DNA from 3 places in the Novosphingobium sp. SG754 genome. Region 1 is predicted to be linked to each of the others. Evidence: predicted binding sites of a transcription regulator. Region 1 holds the regulator's gene; each other region holds the start of a gene.
What was found. The regulator LexA, encoded in region 1, represses DNA repair genes until DNA is damaged. The targets are predictions, from matches to a motif close to GTTCCNCNCTTGTTCT.

Region 1 (15,146 bases):
TGCCGGCTTGAGCAGGATCACGGCGTGGACATGGTGGTCGCGCCCCTGGTTGAAGCGGCGATTGCGGCGCAGGACGGGGATCGCTCGGCCGCAGCCATGGCGACCCTGGTGGCGCAGGCCCGGTTCTGCCAGGCACAGCGGCGCATGCAGCTTCCGCTGGATGAACTGCCGCAAGACCTGCTGCGTATTGCCCTGGTCACGCTGCACGCCCGCGCGCAAGACGATGCCGAGGCGCAAAGCCGTGCAATAATTGCCGAACGGTCGTTGCGCCTGCGTTTCGATGCCGAGCGCGGGCGCCTCGCGCTGCTCCGCCGCCTGGTCGATACGCTGCCCGATCTGGCGCTGGCGCTCGATCCGCTGCACGCCGGACCGGCGCTGTTCCTCACCGCGCTGGCTCGCGCCATGGGCGCCCCGCGCGAGGATGCCGCGCTGTTGACGGCGCCATCGCACCTGGCGCGGCTGGCGCTGGTCTTGCGGGCGGCTGGCCTGGATGGCGACGCCGTGCGTGGCCATGTCGCGGTGTTTCATCCCGAGGCGCTGGTACCGGCGGCCGTGGGCGCGCTGTCGCCGCAGGATGCGGCCGAGCGCCTGGCGCATGCCAGGCTGGGTGGCTGACTTTGGCCACGGCCGATCCGATCCACGCCCGCTGCGATGCTGCGGACACCCTGGTTGCGGCTGACGAGGCCCTGGCCCGGTTGCAGATCGCGGCCGGTGGTATGATGCCGGGCATGCTGGCGGTTCCGGCGCTGCTGGCGCTGGTCCGCCAGGTGCGGGATTCCGGTTTGGCGCAGGCGCGGCCGATCGTGGCGATGGATGGCGATTGCGCCATCGCGTTTCATGCCCAGGCCACGCCTGACGACGATGGCATTGCCCTGGTGCTGCGCGACTGGCGCCGCGCGGCCGCGCCTGATGATGGCTTGCCCGCGTTCGATGCGGCTGCGCTGTGGCATCATCTTGCGCAGGGGCATGTCCTGCTTGATGAGCAGCAGCGGGTAATCACCGCCGATCTGGCTGCCGCCGATCTTGCCGAACTGGCCGCAGACCTGGCCGGTTCCACCGGGCGCCACTGGGCCTTGTCTCCGGCGCTATCGCTTGGCCAAGGGCGGATCGAGACGGCGCGGCTGCACTGGCGGCTGCTCGATGACATGGTCGTCGATGTGGCCGGGTCTGCCCGGCGCTGGCGCGTGCGCCTGTTGCCGCGCGTGGGCAGCGGGTTCGATCTGCTGCTCTTGCCTGAAACGATCCTGGCGCTGCCGGCCGATCCCCTGCGTGGGGCAGAGCCTGCCATGGCCGGTGCCGATGCGCCGCTGCCGCCCTGGACCGGGTTCCTCGGGCGTGATCTTGCGCCCGCACTGCGCCAGCCGATCAGCCGGATCATCGCCAATGCTGAAACTATTCGCAGCCGCCTGGCGGGGCCACTGGCCGATGCCTATGGCAACTATGCCGCCGACATTGCCGAGGCGGGGCGCCATCTGCTCGGCCTGGTCGAAGACCTGGCGGATCTCGATGCGGTAGAGGCGCCGGGCTTTGCCCCCGCGCCCGATCACATCGACCTTGCTGATTGCGCCCGCCGCGCCGCCGGTATCCTGTCCGTCCGCGCGCGTGAGCGGGGCATCGCCCTGGCCTTGCCGGAGGAGGCGTGCCACGCCCCGGCGATCGGCGAGTTTCGCCGCGTGCTGCAGGTGCTGCTCAACCTCTTGAGCAATGCCATCCGCTACACCCCGGCCCATGCCACCGTCACTCTGGCCTGCGGTGTGGAAGGAGCCACGGCGTGGATCGCAGTGGAAGATCGCGGCGAAGGGCTGACTGCCGACCAGGCGGCGCGCGTGTTTGAAAAGTTCGAACGGCTGGGCCGCAGCGGCGATGGCGGATCGGGCCTGGGGCTTTACATTTCGCGCCGGTTGGCCCGTGCCATGGCCGGTGATCTTACCGTATCGAGCACACCGGGCGAGGGCGCCCGCTTTGTGCTGACTCTGCCGGCAGACCTGCCCAGCGCCGGTATCGTCAACGCGCGCTGATTCTTGGCCGCCAGGTTAACCGCACCTTTTCATGGCATTCCGCAAACGTTCAGACCGTCTCGCCCACAACGCTGGGCATCGGGGACCGGAAATCTGACGCTTGTTTCGGAGATTCGCGATGATCAGGAAAATGGCGATGGTCGGCCTGTTGGGCGCCTTGGTGGCGACCCCGGCGCTGGCCCAGGCAGTAGATCCCAACCAGCCGTTCAACGATGGTTCGGCAGCAGCATCAATGACGGCCCCTCCGGGCGTGGTCGTTCCCGGCCAGGATCCCGGGGTTAGCGCGGTCAATCGCAACGAGGCGCAGGCGCTGGCGATCGATACCAACACCGCCCGCGCCGAGCGGAACGCCGAACTGCAAAGCTACCACGCTGCCGTGCATGATTATCACCAGGCCGTGCAGGCCCGGCGCGACACCATCGCCATGATCCGCACCACCCAGTCGCGCCGCGACGCCGCTTATGCGCGGGCAATGGATGCGTGGCACGAGCAGGTCGCGGCCTGCCAGAATGGCAATCACCAGGCCTGCCAGGCGCCCACGCCAGACCCTGCCGCGTTCGAATAAATTGTGGGAATGGCGCGGCCAAGCCGGCCGGCCAGGGTCTTGTGCGATCAGCGCCGGCGACCGGCGCGCCACACGGCGGCAATGCCCAGCAGCGCCAGGACGAGGCCACGCCAGGCCCACGGTCGCTGATCGAGCATGAAGCTTTCGCGCGGCCAGTGCACCAGGCCCAGGCCTTGCGCGATCCACAGCAGGCCCATGAAAAAGGCGGCCAAGCCGATGATCCGCAGGATCGCCACCATGACCGCCTTTCTCTTCATCGTGTATCTTCCGGCTTAGCGCTGGTTGATCGGAACGTAGTCGCGCTGCGTCGGCCCGGTGTAGAGCTGGCGCGGGCGACCGATCTTCTGGCCGGGATCGCTGATCATTTCGTTCCACTGCGCCACCCAGCCCACGGTGCGGGCGAGGGCAAACAGCACGGTGAACATCGTGGTCGGGAAACCGATCGCCGAAAGGATGATGCCCGAATAGAAGTCCACGTTCGGGAACAGCTTCTTTTCCACGAAGTAGGGATCGTTGAGCGCGATTTCTTCCAGGCGCAGCGCGGTTTCGAACAGCGGATCGTTGACCTTGAGCGCGTCGAACACTTCGCGCACGGTCTTCTGCATCACCGTGGCGCGCGGATCGTAGTTCTTGTAGACGCGGTGGCCAAAGCCCATCAGGCGGAACGGATCGTTCTTGTCCTTGGCGCGCTCGATATAGTGTGGGATCTTGTCGGGCGTGCCGATCTCGCGCAGCATGTTGAGGGCTGCTTCGTTGGCGCCGCCGTGTGCCGGGCCCCACAGGCAGGCGATGCCGGCCGCGATGCAGGCAAACGGGTTGGCACCCGACGAACCGGCCAGGCGCACGGTCGAGGTCGACGCGTTCTGCTCATGGTCGGCGTGCAGAATGAAGATGCGATCCATCGCGCGTTCGACTTCGGGGATCACTTCATATTCTTCGGCCGGAACGCCAAAGGTCATGCGCAGGAAGTTGCCGGTGTACGACAGATCGTTGCGCGGATAGAGGAACGGCTGACCAACCGAATACTTGTAGGCCATCGCCGCGATCGTGGGGATCTTGGCGATCAGGCGGTGCGAGCTGATCGTGCGGTTCTGCGGATCGGCGATGTCGGTCGAATCATGATAGAACGCCGAGAGCGCGCCCACCACGCCGCACATCACCGCCATCGGGTGCGCGTCACGGCGGAAACCGCTGTAGAACTTGGTCAGCTGCTCGTGCACCATGGTGTGGCGCGTGATCGTGCGGGAGAAGTTGGCCAGCTCGTCCTGGTTCGGCAGTTCGCCGTTCAGCAGCAGGTAGCTCACTTCCATGAAGCTGGAATGCTCGGCCAGCTGGCCGATCGGATAGCCGCGGTGCAGCAGGACGCCTTCGTCACCATCGATATAGGTGATCGCGCTGTCGCAGCTGGCGGTGGAGGTAAAGCCCGGATCGTAGGTGAACTTGCCCGACTGGCCGTAAAGCTTACGGATGTCGAGGACGTCCGGCCCGATGGTGCCGCTCTTGACCGGAAGGTCGATGGTCTTGCCATCGATGGTCAAAGTAGCCTGATTGTCGCTCACGCTAGGCTCTCCTGTACAAAGAAACAGTATGTTCTGTGGGCCACCCTGTCAGGCGGCATGGTCACGCAAACGAGCCAGGCTCTCTTCCTTTCCGAGGAGAACCAGGACATCGAAAATTCCAGGTGAGGTCGCTTGTCCCGTCAGGCTTGCGCGCAGGGGCTGGGCGATCTTGCCCAATCCTACTCCCAGCTCCTCGGCCATTTGCTTGAGATTGGCCTCGAGCGTGGCCGCTGTCCAGTCGTTTGCGCCCTCAAGGCGGGTGATCACTTTGGCAAGGATTGCCCGCGCATCGGCGGTCAGCAACCCTTGCGCCTTTTCATCGAGCGCCAGCGGACGCTGGGCAAACAGGAACACCGCGCCCTTGGCCAGCTCGTTGAGATCGGCCGCGCGCACCTTGAGCACTGGTATCGCCTCGGCCAGCTTGGCACGGTCGTGGGCCGGCACCAGCGCGTCGAGCCGCGGCGCGACAAGATCGACCAGGCGCGCGTCGTCGGCTTCGCGCAGGTAGTGCCCGTTCAAGTTGAGCAGCTTCTTGAGGTCGAAGCGCGAGGCGCCCTTGTTGACATTGGCGATGTCGAACCATTTCACCGCCTGGTCGCGGCTGATGATTTCCTCGTCGCCATGGCCCCAGCCCAGGCGGAGCAGATAGTTGAACACCGCTTCGGGCAGCAGGCCCATCTCGTCGCGATAGGCGTCCACGCCCAGGGCACCGTGGCGCTTGGACAGCTTGGCCCCATCCGCACCGTGGATCAGCGGGATATGGCCATAGACCGGATCGGGCCAGCCACCTTCGATCGCGTTCATCGCGCGGATGATCACCAGCTGGCGGAACGCGTTGTTGATATGGTCATCGCCACGGATCACGTGGGTCACGCCCATGTCGTGATCGTCGACCACCACCGCGAGCATATAGGTGGGCGTGCCATCGCCACGCAGGATCACGTAGTCGTCGATTTCCACGTTCTGCACGGTGATCGTGCCCTGGACGACGTCTTCGATCACCGTCTCGCCTTCGCGCGGCGCCTTGACGCGGATGACATAGGGCTTGTCGGCCGGCCAGGTGGCGGGATCGGCATCGCGCCATTCGCTTTCCAGGCGGAACGGGCGGCGTTCTTCCTGCGCCTTGGCGCGACGGGCGGCGAGTTCTTCCTGCGTCAGATAGCAGCGGTAAGCGTGCCCGGCGTCGAGCAGCTGGTGCGCCACCTGGGCATGGCGATCAGACCGCGCGAACTGGAACACCGGCTCGGCATCGCCGCCCAGGCCCAGCCAGTTGAGGCCGTCAAAGATCGCCTCGATCGCGGCGTCGGTGGAACGCGCGCGGTCGGTATCCTCGATCCGCAGCAGATAGGTGCCGCCATGATGACGGGCGAAAAGCCAGTTGAACAGGGCCGTGCGCGCGCCGCCGATATGCAGGAAACCGGTGGGCGATGGAGCAAAGCGGGTGACAACGCGTGCCGCCGGGGTGGGGCTGGCGCTGGCCGTACCCGATCCTGCAGAAACGGTGTCAGTCTGGCTTGCCATCGAGGGCGCATTCCTTCCAATTCGGCGCATGGCCGGCCTTGTTGCAACACCGCCTGATCCGCAAACGGCGCTTGGCCGGGATAACGGTGCCGGCCCGCAGATAACCGGTCTTGATATGGGACCGAACGGGCTCGGGCGCCATTGGGCCAAAGCGGCGCGTTTGTCCAGCATGCTCGCGCATGCGAATGCGTGGATCGAGCAGCGCGGCACAGAACGCGGCCCCTGGCTAAGTGTGGCGTTTGCCGCGGGAATCTGCGCCTGGGTGGTGCTTCCAGGCCCCTGGCAGTGGCTGGCCCTTATGGTCGGAATCGGCGGAATTTTGCTGCTTGTGCTGCCTCGCGATCGAGACGGCCGATTCGCCCATTTGCGGTTGGCCGTGCTTTCGCTGGGGCTGATGGTGATGGCCGGCTGCGCCACGATCTGGATCAAGTCTGCCTTTTTGGGCACCCCGCCGATTCCCCGGCCCATGCTGGTGGTGCTCGATGGCACGGTGGTCGATCGCCAGGTCCAGGCGGCGCAGGGCCGTTTGCGGCTGATCCTGCAGACGCGGGTAACCTTGCTGTCGGGAGAAACGCGGGACGGTCAGGTGCGGATCAACGTGCCCTTGGCGCCGGCCGGGCAAAACGATTCGGCGCTGGCAGACGGGGCGCGGGTGCGCCTGCGTGCGCGGCTGATGCCGCCGGCGCCGCCGATGGTGCCGGGCAGCTTTGATTTTGCCCGCAGCGCGTGGTTTTCCGGCCTTATGGCCACCGGCAGCAGCGTGGGGGCGATCACCGTGCTGGCGCCGGCGCCACCGGGCACGCGGCTCGATGCCGTGCGCCAGCGCCTGGCGGACCACATCCGCACGCAACTGGGTGGATCACCGGGCGCGATCGCCGCCGCCTTTGCCAGCGGCGATCGCGGCAGCATCGCCACGGCAGATGAAGATGCGATGCGCGACGCGGGGTTGACGCACCTCCTGTCGATCAGCGGCCTGCACGTCAGCGCCGTGGTCGGCGCGGTATACCTCATCACCGCACGCCTGCTCGCGCTGGTGCCGTTCCTCGCGCTGCGCCTGCGCGTGCCGCTGGCGGCGGCCGCGATGGGCGCGCTGGCGGGCATTGGCTATACCCTGCTGACCGGGGCAGAAGTGCCCACGATCCGCTCGTGCCTGGGCGCGTTGCTGGTCCTGCTCGCCCTGGCGCTGGGTCGCGATCCGCTGTCGTTGCGGATGCTGGCGATGGCCGCGTTCATCGTCATGCTGTTCTGGCCCGAGGCTGTGGTCGGCCCCAGTTTCCAGATGAGCTTTGGCTCGGTCATCGCCATCATCGCGTTCGATTCGTCCGCGCCGGTGCGGCGCTTTCTCGGCCATGCGCACGAAGGCTGGGCGATGCGGCTGGTGCGGCATCTCGCGCTGGTGCTGGCCACGGGCCTGGTGATCGAACTGGCGCTGATGCCCATGGCGCTGTTCCATTTCCACCGCGCCGGCATCTATGGCGCGGCGGCCAATGTGGTGGCCATTCCGCTCACCACCTTCGTCACCATGCCGCTGATCGCGCTGGCGCTGCTGCTCGATCTGGCCGGATGGGGCGCGCCGGCGTGGTGGGCGGTGGGCAAGTCGCTCGATGCGCTGCTGGGCCTGGCCCACCTCACCGCCAGCCAGCCTGGCGCGGTGACGCTGCTGCCGGGGATGCCGGGCTGGGTCTTTGGCCTGATGGTCGGCGGCCTGCTGTGGCTGGCGCTGTGGACCGGGCGGGTGCGCCTGTGGGGCCTGGTGCCAGTTGGCCTAGGCGCGGTTTTGACCGTGCTGCAGCCCACCCCCGATGTGCTGGTGACCGGTGACGGGCACCACGTCGCCCTGGCAGGGGAAGGGCCCAATCTGCTGATGCTACGCGCCACGCGCAGCGATTACACCCCCTCGATGCTGCTCGAAAACGCCGGGCTGGAGGGAGAGGCCCGCCCGCTCGACACCTGGCCCGGCGCGCAGTGCAACGCGGACTTCTGCCGCGCCGTGCTCACGCGCCAGGGCCGGCGCTACACCGTGCTGATGAGCCGCGGCCGCGACCAGGTGGACTGGCAGGCCCTCACCACCGCCTGCGCCGCCGCCGATATCGTGATCGCCGATCGCACCTTGCCCGCAAGCTGTCACCCCCGCTGGCTCAAAGCCGACCGCCGCCTGCTGCGCCAGACCGGCGGCCTGGCGATCTATCTGGCACAAGGCAAGCTGGTGACCGTGGCGGAGACGGAAGGCCAGCATGGCTGGTTTCCGGGGCCAGAGCTTTGGGTGGGGAAGGTGGCGCGCGGGGGGAAAGAGATGTGATGGGCGAGGGGCAGCTTTGATTCTGGGGCGACCTGCTTAGTATTCTAAATCCTCGACTTTCGACCAGAGCTGGTCGTTGCGATCGGCCACGGCGAATGTCCACTGCTGGAAGAGCCTGTCATAGGAACGCAGAAGCTCCAATAAGCGCTGCGCGCGTTCCACAGGGTCATTAAAACTAAAGACGGCAGGCAGCGCGTTCCGTCACGGCTCGGCTTCACATTGGGACTCGATCGATTGCAGTTCCGCTGCGATCCGCATGCACAGGTCCGAAAAATGGTCCTTGAAGCTACCGAAGTTAGCTATGGCGTCCTTTGCCGCTTGCGCCGCTTCGGTGCCTCTTGCGTGGCCTTGCAACTTCGACCGCAGCCACTGCGCCTCCCGCAGCCCCGACAGCTTAATCTGCTCATCCCGGTAACGACCGACGTTCAGCAGCTTTTCTAACAACGCCAGCGTGCGGTCCCCGTCGGTATATTCGGCCGATAACCGGTCAAGGCGCTGGCGCAGGGGCTTCGTCTCGAAGCCTTCGACGACAAGCTTCGTGAGGTCCATGATGGCTTCGGCCCACTCATCCTTGCTCGCCGTTAGCGGAATGTTGGCCCGATCCATCAAGTCGGGATCACGCAGTTTCCACCATTCAACTTTGCGGTCTCCCCATCGCCGAACAATGGACATAACTTCCTCGCGCGGGTGCCGGAACGTAACAAAGTCACCTTGGAAGTCATTGACGATGGCGCGCTCCGAGATGCTTGCCTGTGGCTCGACGTTGTAGGCCAGCCAGTGCAACTGCTCCGTGTACGGCAGGGCACGCAGATCGCAGATATAGGCGTGGACCTGACCCGCCTCATTCACGTCGTAGCCGCGCAGGCGCCATGCCGCCCGGCAGCTCACTTCACGATCTTTGATTGTGTATTTTTCGCGGTCGGTTTTGTATTTTGACAGCACCTCGGCTCGAAAGAAGGCTGCGGATAGCTCGAACGGTAGATCGTTGCCTTCAGCCTGAAAATAATTGGTAGTGGCTGCGGGGTCCGTGGAAATTTTGGCGAGTCGCTGATTGCGCCAATCATGCGCAACGAACTCAACGTACTGTTTGGACTTGTTCCAGCTCCAGCCATCCGTCACCCCCTGAAGCACCTGGTTAGCTCCACGGCGCGGGCGCATGATCTGGATGCCGCGCGTGTAGGCGCAGCGTCCACAGTGGCGCTGTCGATAGAAGAAATCGGCGGAATCGACATGAACCACTTCATTAATGTCGTCTGCCCATCCATTGAATTCGCTATGCTTCAGCAAAGTGAAGTCGAACATTCGCACCAGTGAGCAACGTGCGATGGTGAGGTATTCCTCTAGCTCTACCCAGCTAAACGAGACGAGCCGTACCTCTTCGCCATTGCGATTTAACGTAACGGATGCACAGTGCCGAAGGTCACCGTGTTCATCGAAGCGACAATAGGCACTTTCCTCTGGTCGCCAGTGGATACCCGCCAGATGTGTGTATTCTTGATTCACTTCGATGTAGTCGCGCCCGTCACCGCTCCATCCCTCAAACGTGCGCGCGAAAACGAGATCGCGCCCCTCATCAAGCGCCTTTGAGCCCCTATGATGGTTATCCCGCTCGATCCACATCCCACTCCGGCCACCGCCGGACACATAGCCGGCGATGCTGACATACGGATTGCAACTCCATCGCAGCAGGTCATCCGGCGCTGCGACCTCTAGCGCTTTGTTCGGCACCACGATCGAATGAATGAACGTGTAGGGACCAGACCCGTAAATGACTATTTCGTCAGCGTTCGCATTTTGCTTGAGGAAATCCAGGTGCTGACCAGCACCGAGCCATTGCAAGTATTGTGCGTCATCCGACGGTAACTCGTCGATCTTCCGGATCTTCTCGACGATTTTTTTGTGTGGAAAGCTGGGCATTCGGGAACACTACCATACCCAGCATGTGAGGAGAATTGCACTTTGTACAGGAAGCAAGCAATTAAAAGCATCTTTGACGACGCGCTAGTCCCCATCTGCCAGGTCATTCGCGTTTTGGGTGTCTACTCAAGTGAGCCGTGACCGGATGCCTAATTTGGGGAAGCGAGGGAAGCGCCTTCCGAGGGTACTACGAGAACGACGAACGCTCGATGTTCCGCTTTCCAAAGAAATTGTCATTCGCCATCACGATTGAGAACGGCAAGTGTATTCCACTTAAAAACATTCCAGATTAGCGATTCAGCGCAATAGCACCCTCAATGATACCGCCGCAGCAGCCCTGCCAGCTTGCCTTGCACTTCCACTTCGTCGGGCGCGTAGAACTGGGGGTTGTAGGCGGCGTTGGCCGGGTCGAGGCGGATACGGCCTTTTTCGTGGTGGAGGTATTTGAGAGTCGCTTCCTCGCCGCGCACCAGGGCAACGACGATTTCGCCGTCGCGCGCGGTGTTGGTGCGGCGCACGAGGGCGTAGTCGCCGTCGAGGATGCCGGCGTCGACCATCGAATCGCCCGACACTTCCAGCGCGTAGTGCTCGCCAGAACCGAGCAGGGCGGCGGGCACGGGCAGCATGGCCGAGCCCTCCATCGCCTCGATCGGGGCGCCCGCGGCGATGCGGCCGTGGAGCGGGATTTCGATCACGTCGTTCGCGGCCACTGGCGCCGGGCGCGGGGTGGTGGACGCGGGGGCAGTGGGGCGTGGTGCGGGAGTGCGCGCGGCGGCCTTGGTCGCCAGGCTTTCCGGTTCGCGGATCACTTCGAGGGCGCGGGCGCGGTTGGGCAGGCGGCGGATGAAGCCGCGTTCTTCCAGCGCGGAGATCAGGCGGTGCACGCCAGACTTGGACTTGAGATCGAGCGCTTCCTTCATTTCTTCAAACGAAGGCGAAATGCCGGAATCATCAAGGCGCGTCTGGATGAACGAGAGCAGTTCGTGCTGCTTGCGCGTGAGCATCCGCAAGTCTCCTATGGCGAACGAATGCGGAACGAATAAGCAACCAAACCGAACCCGTCAAGCAAATCCGCCAAATTCGAGCAGATAGATCGGCACCTTGCTCCCTTCCGGTTGCATCGCCGCGCCGGCCTCGCGCTGCACCAGGCAATTGGCGCGGGCAATCGGGGCGATCGCGCCGGAATCCTGCAACGGATCGAGTGTGACGGAAACGCCATCCCAATGGCCGCGCAGGAATTCGGTGCGCCCGCCACCGGCCGGCATGGGCTGGGCCAGTGGCATGTGCAGCGGGCTGGGCAGTGGCTGGGCGGCACCCAGCGCGGCGCGCAGCAGGGGCAGCATGAACAGGTGCGCGGTGACATAGGCCGAGGCCGGGTTGCCCGGCAGGCCCAGGATCACCTGCGGCGCGGCGCGGTCTTTGGCGCTGCGTTGCCCCACCAGCAGCGGCTTGCCCGGCTTGATCGCCACGCGCCAGAAATCGATGCGCGCGCCCACCGCCTCCAGCGCGGGGCGAACCAGATCGTGATCACCGACCGAGGCGCCGCCACTGGTGACGATGATGTCAGCTTCGCGCACGCTATCGAGCGCGGCGGCCAGGGCATCGAGCCGATCGGGCACCGGGCCGATGCGCTGCACGTCCACCGGCAGGGCGGCGGCCATGGCGGCGAGCATCGGGCCATTGCTGGCCGGAATCTGGTGGCTTTGCAGGGCGTGGCCGGCGGCGGCCAGTTCATCGCCGCTGTCGATCACCGCCAGGCGCAGGCGGCGGCAGACCGGCACGTGGCCATGCCCGGCGGCGATAGCCAGCGCGATCTGCGCCGCGCCCAGCCGCGTGCCGGTGGGCAGCAGGGGGTCTTGCGCGGCAAAATCCATGCCCGCAGGCCGGATATGGCGCGAAGGCGGCAGCGGCGGCGTGCCGGTGAGGGCGAGCGCGGCGCCATCGCGCGCGCAGTCTTCCTGCAGCAGCACGCAATCGGCGCCAGCGGGCATCGCCGCGCCAGTGCTGATCCGCACGGCGTGGCCGGGCGGTACCGTGCCGGCAAAGGGATGGCCGGCAGCGCTTTCGCCCACCACGGTCCAGGGGCCGGGCAGATCGGCACTGCGCAGGGCATAGCCGTCCATCGCCGAAAGCGCGGTGGCCGGCTGTGTGCGCGCGGCGACGAGCGGCGCGGCGAGATAGTGGCCCAGCGCCTCTGCCGTGGCGCGATGGTCGATCGGCAGGCGGGGGGCGAGGGCGATGAGCCGTGCTTGCGCCTGTTCGAGTGGCAGGGGCGGCTGGCGCGGCGGAGCATTCATGGCGCGGACCAATCGCCCGATTTGCCGCCGCGTTTGGCCACCAGGCGTACGGCCTCGATCACCATGCCCTTGTCCACGGCCTTGGCCATGTCGTAGATTGTCAACAATGCCACGCAAGCGGCTGTCATCGCTTCCATTTCCACGCCGGTCTTGGCCGTGAGAGAGGCGGTCGCGGTGCATTCCACCCCGCCATCGACAAAGCCAAATTCCACCGCCACGGCATCGAGCGAGAGCGGGTGGCACAGCGGGATCAACTCGCCGGTTTTCTTAGCGGCCATGATCCCGGCGATCCGCGCGGTGGCCAGCACATCGCCCTTGGGCACGGTGCCATCGCGGATCGCGGCCAGTGCCGTTGCCGACATGCGGATCATGCCCCGCGCCACGGCCACGCGCTGGGTGGCGGGCTTGGCGCCGACATCGACCATGCGCGCATGGCCCTGGGCATCGAGGTGGGTAAGCTCTGTCATCCCACGCTCATGCCATGCGGGGGAAAAGGCGCAAGCCCTGTTGATCGGCCAGCGGCTGTGGCGGGGCGAGGCCGGCGCGGCGATATTCAAGGGCAATGCCGGCAAGGTTCTGCGCGCGGCCGACATGGCGGACCCGGACGCGCGAAAATGAAACGAGGTCGTTCCGATAGGCGGCAAGGCAATCGGCCGTGGCGGGATGGGCGGCGGTGCGGCCGGCGATCTGGTCGATCACGAAGGCGGAATCGCCGCAGAACACGACGTCAGTTTCGCCAAGCTGCCGGGCGAGGTCCATCGCGCCGAGCAGGGCCAGCCATTCGGCGCGATTGCTGTCACCCACACCGCAATCGGGGACAATCCAAGTGCGGCCGCCGGTGACGACGGCGATTTCCATGCGGCCGGGGTTGGGCCGGCAGCCGCCATCGAACCACAGCTTGCGCGGTGCGGGCGGCGGCAAGCTGGGGTCAGCCCTGCAGCAGCGCCTGGGTGGCGGCGGCCACGTCGGCCTCGCGCATCAGGCTTTCACCCACCAGGAACGTGCGCGCGCCGCAGGCGGACAGGCGAACGAGATCGGCGTGGGTGTTGATGCCGCTTTCGGCCACTAGCAGCGTGCCGGCGGGCGCCAGCGGGGCCAAGCGCTCGGTATTGGCGATGTCGGTGACAAAGCGCTTGAGATCGCGGTTGTTCACCCCGATCAGGCGGGAATGCAGGCGCGCGGCGCGCTCCATCTCGGCCTCGTCATGCACTTCGACCAGCACGTCCATGCCGTGCTCGCGCGCGGCGGCTTCGATCTCGGCCATCTGGGCATCATCGAGCGCGGCGACGATGATCAGGATGGCATCGGCGCCAATCGCGCGGGCTTCGGCCACCTGCCAGGGATCGACCATGAAATCCTTGCGCAGAACGGGCAGCTCACAGGCGGCGCGGGCGGCGACGAGGTAGTCTTCATGGCCCTGAAAATAGGGCGCGTCGGTCAGGATCGAAAGGCACGCGGCGCCGCCGGCTTCATAGGCGCGAGCATGGTCAGCCGGCTGAAAATCGGCGCGGATCAGGCCCTTGGAGGGGCTGGCTTTCTTGATTTCGGCAATCAGGGCAAAACCGCTGGCAGCGCAGGCACGCAGGGCCGCCTCAAACCCGCGTGGCGCGGTTTGCGTGGCGGCGCGGGCGGCCAGGTCAGCGAGCGACGTAGTGGCCTTGCGCTGGGCCACTTCGGCGCGCTTGGTGTTGCAGATTTCGGTAAGCTTGTCGGTCATGTGCACAGAGCCTTACTTGAGCGCGTCGATCCAGCAACGCAGCAGGCCAAGGGCCAGGCCCTTGTCGATGGTTTCGGCAGCTTCTTCAATGCCTTCGTGCCAATCGGTGACATCCCCGGCGACTATCAGCGCGGCCGCGGCGTTGAACAGCACGGCATCGCGATAGGGGCCGGGCTGGCCATCGAGCAGCGCCTGGAGTGCCGCGGCGTTGTAGGCAGCGTCGCCGCCGCGAATGGCGTCGACCGGCGCGGTGGCCAGGCCAGCGTCGCCCGGCGCGATGCGGTGCATGAGGATCGCGCCTCCATGCACGTCGGCCACTTCGTTGCCGCCGGCCAGGCTCAATTCGTCGAGGCCTTCATCCCCCGAAACCACGAACGAGCGCGCGGTGCCCAGCCGCGCCAGGGCATCGGCATAGATCGGCACATAGGCGGGGCGGGCGATGCCGACGAGCTGGCGCTGCACCCCGGCGGGATTGGCCAGCGGGCCCATCAGGTTGAAGATCGTGCGGCGGCCAATGGCACGGCGGATCGGCATGATCCGGCCCATGGCAGGGTGGTGCTTGCCGGCGAACAGGAAGCAGATGCCAAGGTCTGCCAGCGTTTCCTCGGCTGTTTCGACTGCGCGATCGAGGTTGAGACCCAGCGCCTCCAGCGTATCGGCAGCGCCCGCCTTGGAACTGGCGGCGCGGTTGCCGTGCTTGGCCACTGGCACGCCGCAGGCGGCAACAACCAGGCTTACCGCGGTGGACACGTTCAAGGTGTGGTGCCCGTCGCCACCGGTGCCGCAGACATCGATGGCGTTTTCGGGCGCGGCGATGCTGATCATGCGCGCGCGCATGGCCTGGGCCGCGCCAGCAATTTCGCTGGCGCTTTCGCCGCGATCGGACAGCGCAACGAGGAAGGCGATGGTCGCCTCGTCTGCTACCTGGCCATCGAGGATCGCGGAAAAGGCGGCTTCGGCTTCATCCTGATCGAGCGGGATTTCCCCGACCGGGGGCAGCACGGTCATGCCGGCATCCGCGCCGCGATCCCGCACAGTGCCAGGAAATTGGCGATCATGGCGTGGCCATGCTCGGTCGCGATACTTTCCGGGTGGAACTGCACGCCGTGGATCGGCAGGCTGGCGTGGCGAAAGCCCATGGTGTGGCCATCATCCGATCGCGCGTTGACGACCAGGCATTCGGGCACGTCTTCCACCACCAGCGAGTGATAGCGCGTGGCGGTGAACGGCGAGGGCAGGCCGGAGAACACGCC
Region 2 (4,655 bases), 410 kb from region 1:
CGAATCGAGCCGCCAGACCGGCGAGCACGAGCTATCCGCGCAGGCCCAGGCAACCGTTGCCGCCAGGCCGCTCGCCCCGGCCAAGGCCGCCACCCATGCCGCGCCACGCTGCCATGCCCGCATCTTTACCCCCTGTGGCCTGGTGTCAGGCCGGTTTCACGAAGCTGTCGAGCACGCGCTTTTCACCGGCGCTGTCGAACTGGATTTCCAGCTTGTTGCCTTCCTGGCTGGAAATGGTGCCATACCCGAATTTGTCGTGAAACACCCGCGCGCCCACGGCCAGATCGGCGCGTGGCTTGCTGGCAAAGCTGGCGGCGCTGCGCGTGTTTTCGGCAATCTTGCGCGGCTTGGGATCGAACATCTGCGCCGCGGCGCGCTGCCAGCCGGGGCCGCGCGTGCTGGCCTTGGCGGGGTGATTGCGCGCCACGTCGGCAAAGGGATCGCTCGCCTCGCTCCAGTTGGCCCGCCACATCGATGCCCCGCCCGACAGGGTGGTTTCCCGCTCGATATGGTCCTCGGGCAGTTCCTCGATAAAGCGCGAGGGGATGGCGCTGGTCCACTGGCCATAGATGCGGCGGTTGGCGGCATTCAGGATGGTGCAGCGCCGCCGCGCGCGGGTGATCGCCACATAGGCCAGGCGGCGCTCTTCCTCCAGGCTGGCAAGACCGCCTTCGTCGAGCGCGCGCTGCGAGGGGAACACCCCTTCTTCCCAGCCCGGCAGGAACACCTGGTCAAACTCCAGGCCCTTGGCGGCGTGGATGGTCATGATCGTGACCTTGTCCTCGTTGGCCTGGGCCTCGTTGTCCATCACCAGGCTCACGTGCTCCAGGAAATCGCCCAGCGTCTCATACTCTTCCATGGCGCGGACGAGTTCCGACAGGTTTTCCAGCCGGCCATTGGCCTCGGCGGTCTTTTCGGCCTGAAGCGCGGCGGTATAGCCGCTTTCATCCAGGATCGTGCGCGCCAGTTCGGCCGGCGACAGCGTGGCGACCTGTTCGCGCCAGCGCAGGAAATCGCGCACCAGCGCCGCCAGCGTGTTGCGCGCGCGGGCCGGCAGTTCGTCGGTATCGGTAATGTCATAGGCGGCGCGCAGCAGCGGCACCTGGTTGGCGCGGGCAAAGCGGAACAGCTTTTCCAGCGTCTTGTCGCCCAGGCCGCGCTTGGGCGTATTATAGATCCGCTCGAACGCCAGATCGTCTGATGGCTGCCCCACCAGGCGCAGATAGGCCAGCGCATCGCGGATTTCGGCGCGCTCGTAAAAGCGGAAGCCGCCAACGATGCGATAGGCGAGGCCGATCTGGATGAAGCGGTCTTCGAACTCGCGCGTCTGGAACTGCGCGCGCACCAGGATCGCCACGCGATCGAGCGGGCAGCCCTCGCGCTCGAGCCGCTCGATCTCCTCGCCCACGCGGCGCGCTTCCTCGGGCGCGTCCCACACGCCGATCACGCGCAGCTTGTCGCCGCCGTCGCGCTCGGTCCACAGCTGTTTGCCCAGCCGCTGCGCATTTTCGGCGATCAGGCCCGATGCCGCGCCCAGGATGTGCGGGGTGGAGCGATAGTTCTGCTCCAGCCGGATCACCTTGGCGCCGGGAAAATCCTTTTCAAAGCGCAGGATATTGGCCACTTCCGCGCCGCGCCAGGAATAGATCGACTGGTCATCGTCCCCCACCACGCAGATGTTCTTGCGCACTTGCGCCAAGAGCCGCAGCCACAGGTACTGCACCGCGTTGGTGTCCTGGTATTCGTCCACCATGATATAGCGGAAGCGGTCCTGCCAGCTTTCCAGCACATCGCGATGCTGGCGGAAGATCACCAGGATATGCAGCAGCAGATCGCCGAAATCGCAGGCGTTGATGGTGCGCAGCCGGTCTTGATAGAGCCTGTAGAAATGCGCGCCACGGCCATTGGCATAGGCTTCGTTTTCCCCGGCATCGAGATCATCCGGTCCCAGCCCACGGTTCTTCCAGCGATCGATCAGCCCGGCGAGCTGCTTGGCCGGCCAGCGCTTGTCATCCACGCCTTCGGCCTGGATCAGCTGCTTGAGCAGGCGCAACTGGTCATCGGTGTCGATGATCGTGAAAGAGCTGGTCAGCCCGACGAGTTCGGCATGGCGGCGCAGCATCTTGGCCGCGATCGAATGGAACGTGCCGAGCCACGGCATCCCTTCCACTGCCGGCCCGATCAGGTGCCCCACGCGCTCGCGCATCTCGCGCGCGGCTTTGTTGGTAAAAGTCACGCACAGGATCTGCGACGGATAAGCCAGGCGCTGGCGCAGCAGATTGGCCAGGCGCGCGGTGAGCGCGGCGGTCTTGCCGGTGCCGGCACCCGCCAGCATCAGCACCGGGCCATCGGTGGTCAACACCGCCTCGCGCTGCGGCGGGTTCAGGCCTGACAGCCAATCGGGCTCGTTGCCTGCAAGGGGGCCGGGGGGAGAGTGGGGAGAAGGGGGGGCAAAGCTCGTCACGGTGGAACAAGTAGGGAACCGGGTGCGCAGGCGCAAGGCGGATTTGCCCATTCGCTACCGCCCAATGCCCCGGCCAAAGCAGCCCATTCATCTGTCATACATCAACAAAATCACCGCTTGCCGCACACACGGGGCAAGTCGAGCGGCTGATCGACACAATATCACGTCTGGCCGAATGCGCGGAAACGAAATGACAGGATCGGGCGTAACTTGGGCAATTCGGATCTTTGGAACAGGAGAAGATCTCCATGCGAAAGATGATTTTCATCAGCGCTCTGGCGCTCTCGACCGCTTCGCTGCCCGTTGCTCTCCATGCTCAGGCAGCAGCCACCCCGCCGGCTGCCGCAACCCCGGCTGGTCCGTTCTCGATGACGACGGAACAGAAGGGCCAGTACGACGGCTGGCCGGCCGATCTCAAGGCCAAGTATGATGCATGGCCGTCGGCCCAGCAGGAATACTTCTGGTCGCTGAATGCGGACCAGCAGAAGGGCTGGTGGGCGATGAATGACACCCAGCGCGGCCAAGTCTATGCCATGACGCCTGACCAGCGCGCCCAGATTTGGCCGTCGATTGTGGCCCAGGTTCAGGGCCGGGCGTCGGCTTCGGCATCCGCTTCGGCAGCGGGCAGCACCCCGCCGGCCCCCACCGCTGACTCGAACAGCAGTGGCATGTCGGGCGGCATGGCGGCCAACACCGCCGCAGCGCCTGCCCCGGCCCCGAGCAGCGATACCGGCATGGACAGCGCAGCGACGGCCAGCAGCAGCAGCCAGTATGCGTCCAACTCTGACGCCACGCCCAAGAAGTATCCCGTGTGCTCGCGCACGGTGACGGATAGCTGCCGCAACCGTGGCGGTGTCTGAACCGAATAAGCCCTGAAGGGTCGCACATCTGTTGCCTTGGCAACGGGGAGGGGGCGCCGGGAAACCGGCGCCCCTTTTCGCGTCAGCGCCGCGTGTCAGGCCGCCAAATCGATTGCGCGCTTGACAAGGAAGGGGCCGGCGGGAACGTCGCGCAGATCATGACCGCGTCCTCCCACCCGCTTCGCCAGAACGCCCGCATCCTTGCCGCCAGCCTGGTTGGCACGGCGGTGGAATTCTATGATTTCTATATCTACGCCACGGCGGCGGCGCTGGTCATCGGGCCATTGTTCTTTCCGGCCCAGGCACCCGAAGCGCAAGTGCTGCTCTCGTTCATGACCTTTGGCCTGGCATTTTTTGCCCGGCCGGTTGGGGCCATCGCGTTTGGTCATTTCGGCGATCGGGTCGGGCGCAAGTCCACGCTGGTGGCCAGCCTCATGCTGATGGGCGGATCGACCATGCTCATCGCGTTCCTGCCCACCTATGCCATGGCCGGGCCAGTGGCGCCGGCGCTGCTGTGCCTGCTGCGCTTTGGCCAGGGCTTTGGCCTGGGCGGGGAATGGGGCGGCGCCTCGCTGCTGGCCGTGGAAAACGCGCCAAAGGGGTGGGAAGCACGCTTTGGTGCCGCGCCGCAATTGGGGGCGCCGCTGGGCTTCCTCTTTGCCAACGGGCTGTTTCTGATCCTGGGCATGACCTTGCCCGAAGCCGCCTTTGCCAGCTGGGGCTGGCGCGTGCCGTTCCTGGCCAGCGCGGTGCTCGTGCTGCTGGGCCTGTGGGTGCGGCTCAAGATCGGCGAAACCGCCGCGTTTCGCGCCGCGCAGGAAGCCGCGCCGCCGCCCAAGGTGCCGGTGGGGCGCCTGATGGCCGATCATCCTGGTGCGGTGCTGGCCGGGATTGCCGGCGTGGTCGCCTGCTTTGCCATCTTCTATCTGGCCACCACCTTTGCCCTGTCGTTCGCCACGACCAAGCTGGGCTATGCCAAGCAGGAATTTCTGGCGGTGCAGTTGGCGGCCAACTTCTTCCTGGCGGCGGGCATCGCGCTCGCCGGCTGGTGGGCGGACAAGCGCGGGCCGGCAGCCGTGCTGCGCGTGGGCGCCGGGTTGACCGCGCTGGTTGGCCTGGTCTTCGGCGTCGGCCTTGGCTCGGGCCACCTGCCGCTGGTCTTTGCCACGCTGGCCCTGGCGCTGTTCGTGATGGGGCTGGTCTATGGCCCGCTCGGCGCCTGGCTGCCGACGCTCTATGCCGTGCCGGTCCGCTACACCGGGATTTCGATCGCGTTCAACGTTGGCGGGATCATCGGCGGGGCACTGGCGCCCTTCGCCGCCCAGGCGCTG
Region 3 (4,655 bases), 440 kb from region 1:
CGCCCTGCCAATCCATCGCCTGTGTCATGCTGCCGGTATAAACGATCGCCGCGAGCTTGGCGACAGCGGCGCTTGCGTCACGCCCTGATCCTGGCGTTGTAGCCGGGATGAAAGACTTCGCCTGGCCACAACGCCAACGGCGCGCCGTTCACCAGGAACGACGCGCCGGGAGCAAGGAACGGCAGGGCGTGGCGCGGCAGCCTGCCGCCATCGCGCCCTGCGGATCAGATCAACGCCTGATCAGATATCGTCGTCAGCGTCAGGGCCGGCCATCAGACCTTCGGCCACCTGCTCGGTCCGGCCACGGATCGCCGCTTCCAGGCGATCGCGCAGTTCGGTGTTTTCGCGCAGGAAGTTCTTGGCGTTTTCACGACCCTGGCCGATGCGCACCGAGTCATAGCTGAACCATGCGCCCGACTTTTCAACCAGGCCGGCCTTGACGCCCAGATCGAGGATTTCCCCGATCTTGGAGATGCCTTCGCCATACATGATGTCGAATTCGACCTGCTTGAACGGCGGGGCGACCTTGTTCTTGACGACCTTCACCCGAGTGGTGTTGCCGGTGATTTCGTCGCGATCCTTGATCTGGCCGGTGCGGCGGATATCGAGACGGCACGAAGCATAGAACTTGAGCGCGTTACCGCCGGTGGTGGTTTCCGGGTTGCCGTACATCACGCCGATCTTCATGCGCACCTGGTTGATGAAGATCACCATGCAGCGCGAACGGCTGATCGAACCAGTCAGCTTGCGCAGTGCCTGGCTCATCAGGCGGGCTTGCAGGCCGACGTGGCTGTCGCCCATTTCGCCTTCGATTTCGGCGCGGGGCACCAGCGCGGCGACCGAGTCCACCACGAGGATGTCGATCGCGTTGGAGCGGACCAGCGTATCGACGATTTCCAGCGCCTGCTCGCCCGTGTCGGGCTGCGAGACGATCAGTTCATCGATGTTGACGCCCAGCTTCTTGGCATAGACCGGATCGAGCGCGTGTTCGGCGTCAACGAAGGCGGCCGTGCCGCCGGTCTTCTGGGCCTCGGCAATGGCGTGCAGCGCCAGGGTGGTCTTGCCCGAGCTTTCCGGGCCATAGATTTCGATAATGCGGCCGCGTGGCAGGCCGCCAATGCCCAGCGCGATGTCCAGCCCGAGCGAGCCGGTGGAAATCGCTTCCACCTGCATCGTCTCCTTGGAACCCAGCTTCATCACCGAGCCCTTGCCGAATGCGCGGTCGATCTGGGCCAGTGCGGCGTCTAGCGCCTTCTGACGATCCATGTCCTTTTCTTTGCCTTCCTGAATGAGCTTGAGCTGCGCCGCCATGGCTGCTTCCCCTTGCCTAGAGATGGCTGACACGAACCGTCAACACGCAGAACAATGTACTTATTCTGTTCCAATGGAACAAGAGGGGAACGAAAAATTCTCTCCAGAGCGGAGACAATTCCCGCTGCGCACTGGAAACATGGGGATTTTCGAGCGCTTTTTCAAGCTGGGCGGCGGCGCAAACCCTGCGCAGCCTGGCATTTTAACGGTATGGGAAAATGCTGCCATCGTGGCGGGATTGGCGACTCAGCGGGCCTATCGACCCGCCCCTCCGTCAGGCCTGCGGCCTGCCACCTCCCCACATGGTGGGGAGGATTTTGCAGGTCCTCCCCACATCGTGGGGAGGGGAACCGCCCGCGCAGCGGGTGGTGGAGGGGCAATCACTCCCCACGCAGCACCTGTTCCACCGCCGCCACGATCTGCGCCACCGAAAACGGCTTGGCCAGAAAATGCATGTTGGGGATGTCGATCTCGCGGCGGAGCTGCTCCTCGGCATAGCCTGACATGAACAGCACCGGCAGATCGGGCTTAACCCGGCGAATCTCGCGCGCCATGGCCGGCCCGTCCATCGAGGGCATGACCACGTCGGACACCACCAGGTCGATATCCCCGCCAACCGCCATGATGCGTGACAGCGCTTCCAGGCCGTCCTCGCCATCGGCCGCCGTGGTCACCTCATAGCCCTGGCGGACCAGCGCCCGTTCGGCCACGGCGCGCACGGTGTCCTCGTCCTCTACCAAGAGCACGCACCCGCCGCCGGTCCATTGCGTGCGGCGCGTCTCGCCCTTGGGCTTGGCCGCCTCAGCCACCTCGGCCGGATCGGGCACATGCACCGGCAGGTAGATGGTAAAGCGCGTGCCCTTGCCCACCTCGCTATCGGCAAAGATGAAGCCGCCCGATTGCTTGACGATGCCATAGACAGTGGAAAGGCCAAGGCCGGTGCCCTTGCCCTTTTCCTTGGTGGTGAAGAACGGTTCGAAGATCTTGCCGATCTGCGAGGGCTTGATGCCGTGCCCGGTGTCTTCCACCACCAGCGCGGTATAGTCTGCCACGGGCAGGATTTCGCTTTTCATCGCCCGCACGTCATTGGCGCTCACCCGCCGCGTGGCGATGCGCAGCGTGCCGCCGGTCTTGGTATCGGCGCCGTTGGCGGTCATCGCATCGCGGGCATTGACGGCAAGGTTGAGCAACACCTGCTCCAGCTGCACCGGATCGGCGCGGACCAGGCCCAGATCGCGATCGTGGGTCACGTCGAGCTGGATCTTCTCGCCCAACAGGCGCTTGAGCAGGGTGGAAACCTCGGCCACCACATCGGGCAGTTGCAGCACTTCGGGGCGCAGCGTCTGCTGGCGCGAAAAGGCCAGCAATTGCCGGGTGAGCGAGGCAGCGCGGTTGGAATTGGCCTTGATCTGCTGGATATCGTCGTAATCGCTGTCGCCCGGCGTGTGGCGCATCAGGATCAGATCGCAATAGCCGATGATCGCGGTAAGCACGTTGTTGAAATCGTGCGCCACGCCGCCGGCCAGCTGGCCCACTGCCTGCATCTTGGTGGCCTGGGCAATCTCGCGCTTGAGGCGGGCTTCCTCGGTCGAATCCTTGAGGCTGAGCAGCACGGCGCCTTCACCCATGCCGCGCACGCCGGCGAGGCTGAGCGAAACCGGCTCTTCGGGCGAGGCGCGCAGGCGCACCGCCACGTCGCCCGCCGTGGGCGCGCCCTGGGTATAGCGGCGGACGGCATCGGCCAGCGCGCCCTTGTCTTCGCGGATCACCAGGTCGGAGGGATAGGGCGGCGGCACGGTATCATCATGGCCAGCCGCACGCAGGAACGCACGATTGGCAAAGAGGAAGCGGCCATCGCGATCGGTCATGGCGAGGCCCAGCGGCAGGCGCGAGAGCAGCGCCTCGATCTGCGGCAGCCCGGCGCGGGCATCGCCCAGCGCGCCATCGTTGTCGATGATCAGGAACAGCGAAGGCACCCGCGCCGGATCGGTGCTGGCCACGCCATCGGGATCGGCAATCGGCACGTGGACAAAGCGCACCGGCGTGCCGCGCGCGCCTTCGCGGGCATAGAAAATGCGTTCGGCATCATCGGCACGGAACCATGAGACGAAATCGCTGCCCCCCACCTGCGCGCCCTCCCCGCCAGCGCGGGTGGCGAAGGCGCGGTTGGCGGCGCGCACCAGGCCATCGGGCATGACCACGGCCGCCTGGATGCCTTCGCGGGCCAGGGCACGGCCGAGCTTTCCGGCCACGTGCCCCGCCATGTCAGCCACCAGGTCTACCTGTTCCAAGGGAATGAACCGGCACACCAGGTGATCCTGCCCACGCCCGGCGCGCAGCAGTTCTGCCCGCCAGCGCCCCTTGGCCGAAGTGACTTCGCCAATCTGAGCCCGGCCATCGCGCCAGGCGGCGCGCACCGCGCCATCGAGCGCTTCGACAGCCGGCCCATCGAGCGGCAGGCGCGGCGGCGCGACATGGCCAAACCACTCCGCAAAGCGGCTGTTGGCGCAGGCCAGGCGGCCGGCACGATCGAGGATCGCCAGCGCTTCATCGGGCCGCTCGATCGCGGCAAAGGTCACCGACCAATCGGGCGCGGCCGGTGCAGTCTCTCCACGTGCGGGAACGAAGCGCAGCAGCAGGCGCGCCACCAGGGCCAGCGCGGCAATGCCCAGCAGGTAGGCTGCGGCCAGCACAGCATCACCCGCCAGCAGCCACAGCAGCGCAGCCCCGGCCAGTGCGGCGGCAGCCACCCAGGCGGCATCGCGCCGCCATGCCGGGCCCTTGCCAGCGGCGTGCGGCGCCCCGGACAGATCCCCGGACAAATTGTTGCCCCCGTCGATATCGCCCGCTGCGGCCGGCACGCTTGCTCCCTTTACCATGACAGGCAGCATGGGCCGCCCGCCCCCTTTATTGCTCCACCCGCATCGCCAGGCGCGTGCGCCGCTTGTGCACCGTCCACCAGCGCCAGGCAAATGCAGCGATGACATAGCCGAGCGCGGCGGCCACCACCGAGATCACGAACAATCCGAAAATCAACGCCGGGGCCGCATCCGACAGCAGCCAGCCGGTCCATTCCGCCACACTGGCGCCGCGTTCGAACAGGGCCATGAACGTGGCGACATCGGCATGAAAGCCGAACCAGTTGCCTAGCGCCAGCGAGGCAGCGATGAACAGTGGCGTTGTCGCCGGATTGGACAGGAACGTCATCCCCGCCGCGATCGGAACGTTGCCCCGGAATGGCAGGCACATCGCCGCAGCGCCGGCGATCTGCACCCCGGGGATCATCGCAAAGATGCCGACGAGCAGCCCGATCGCCACGCCGCGCGGCACCGAGCGGCGGGTAA

Region 2: FHW97_RS12690 (ATP-dependent helicase) is a predicted target of LexA. The motif match lies at 2,468-2,483, and genes of this name have one in related genera.
Region 3: recA (recombinase RecA) is a predicted target of LexA. The motif match lies at 1,387-1,402, and genes of this name have one in related genera.

What each region holds. Positions count from the first base shown of each region.
Region 1 is NZ_JABGCC010000004.1:39,222-54,367, reverse strand. It holds gene FHW97_RS10910 (hypothetical protein) at 1-615, shown strand, start outside; gene FHW97_RS10905 (sensor histidine kinase KdpD) at 618-2,018, shown strand; gene FHW97_RS10900 (hypothetical protein) at 2,137-2,583, shown strand; gene FHW97_RS10895 (hypothetical protein) at 2,631-2,840, opposite strand; gene FHW97_RS10890 (citrate synthase) at 2,856-4,142, opposite strand; gene gltX (glutamate--tRNA ligase) at 4,191-5,663, opposite strand; gene FHW97_RS10880 (ComEC/Rec2 family competence protein) at 5,692-7,962, shown strand; gene FHW97_RS10875 (hypothetical protein) at 8,164-9,879, opposite strand; gene lexA (transcriptional repressor LexA) at 10,194-10,883, opposite strand; gene FHW97_RS10865 (molybdopterin molybdotransferase MoeA) at 10,941-12,176, opposite strand; gene moaC (cyclic pyranopterin monophosphate synthase MoaC) at 12,173-12,643, opposite strand; gene FHW97_RS10855 (reverse transcriptase-like protein) at 12,651-13,097, opposite strand; gene trpC (indole-3-glycerol phosphate synthase TrpC) at 13,105-13,893, opposite strand; gene trpD (anthranilate phosphoribosyltransferase) at 13,906-14,901, opposite strand; gene FHW97_RS10840 (aminodeoxychorismate/anthranilate synthase component II) at 14,898-15,146, opposite strand, start outside.
Region 2 is NZ_JABGCC010000004.1:455,918-460,572, reverse strand. It holds gene FHW97_RS12695 (hypothetical protein) at 1-123, opposite strand, end outside; gene FHW97_RS12690 (ATP-dependent helicase) at 146-2,464, opposite strand; gene FHW97_RS12685 (hypothetical protein) at 2,713-3,324, shown strand; gene FHW97_RS12680 (MFS transporter) at 3,483-4,655, shown strand, end outside.
Region 3 is NZ_JABGCC010000004.1:484,295-488,949, forward strand. It holds gene FHW97_RS12785 (class I SAM-dependent methyltransferase) at 1-28, opposite strand, end outside; gene recA (recombinase RecA) at 241-1,311, opposite strand; gene FHW97_RS12795 (ATP-binding protein) at 1,692-4,202, opposite strand; gene FHW97_RS12800 (DUF2062 domain-containing protein) at 4,219-4,655, opposite strand, start outside.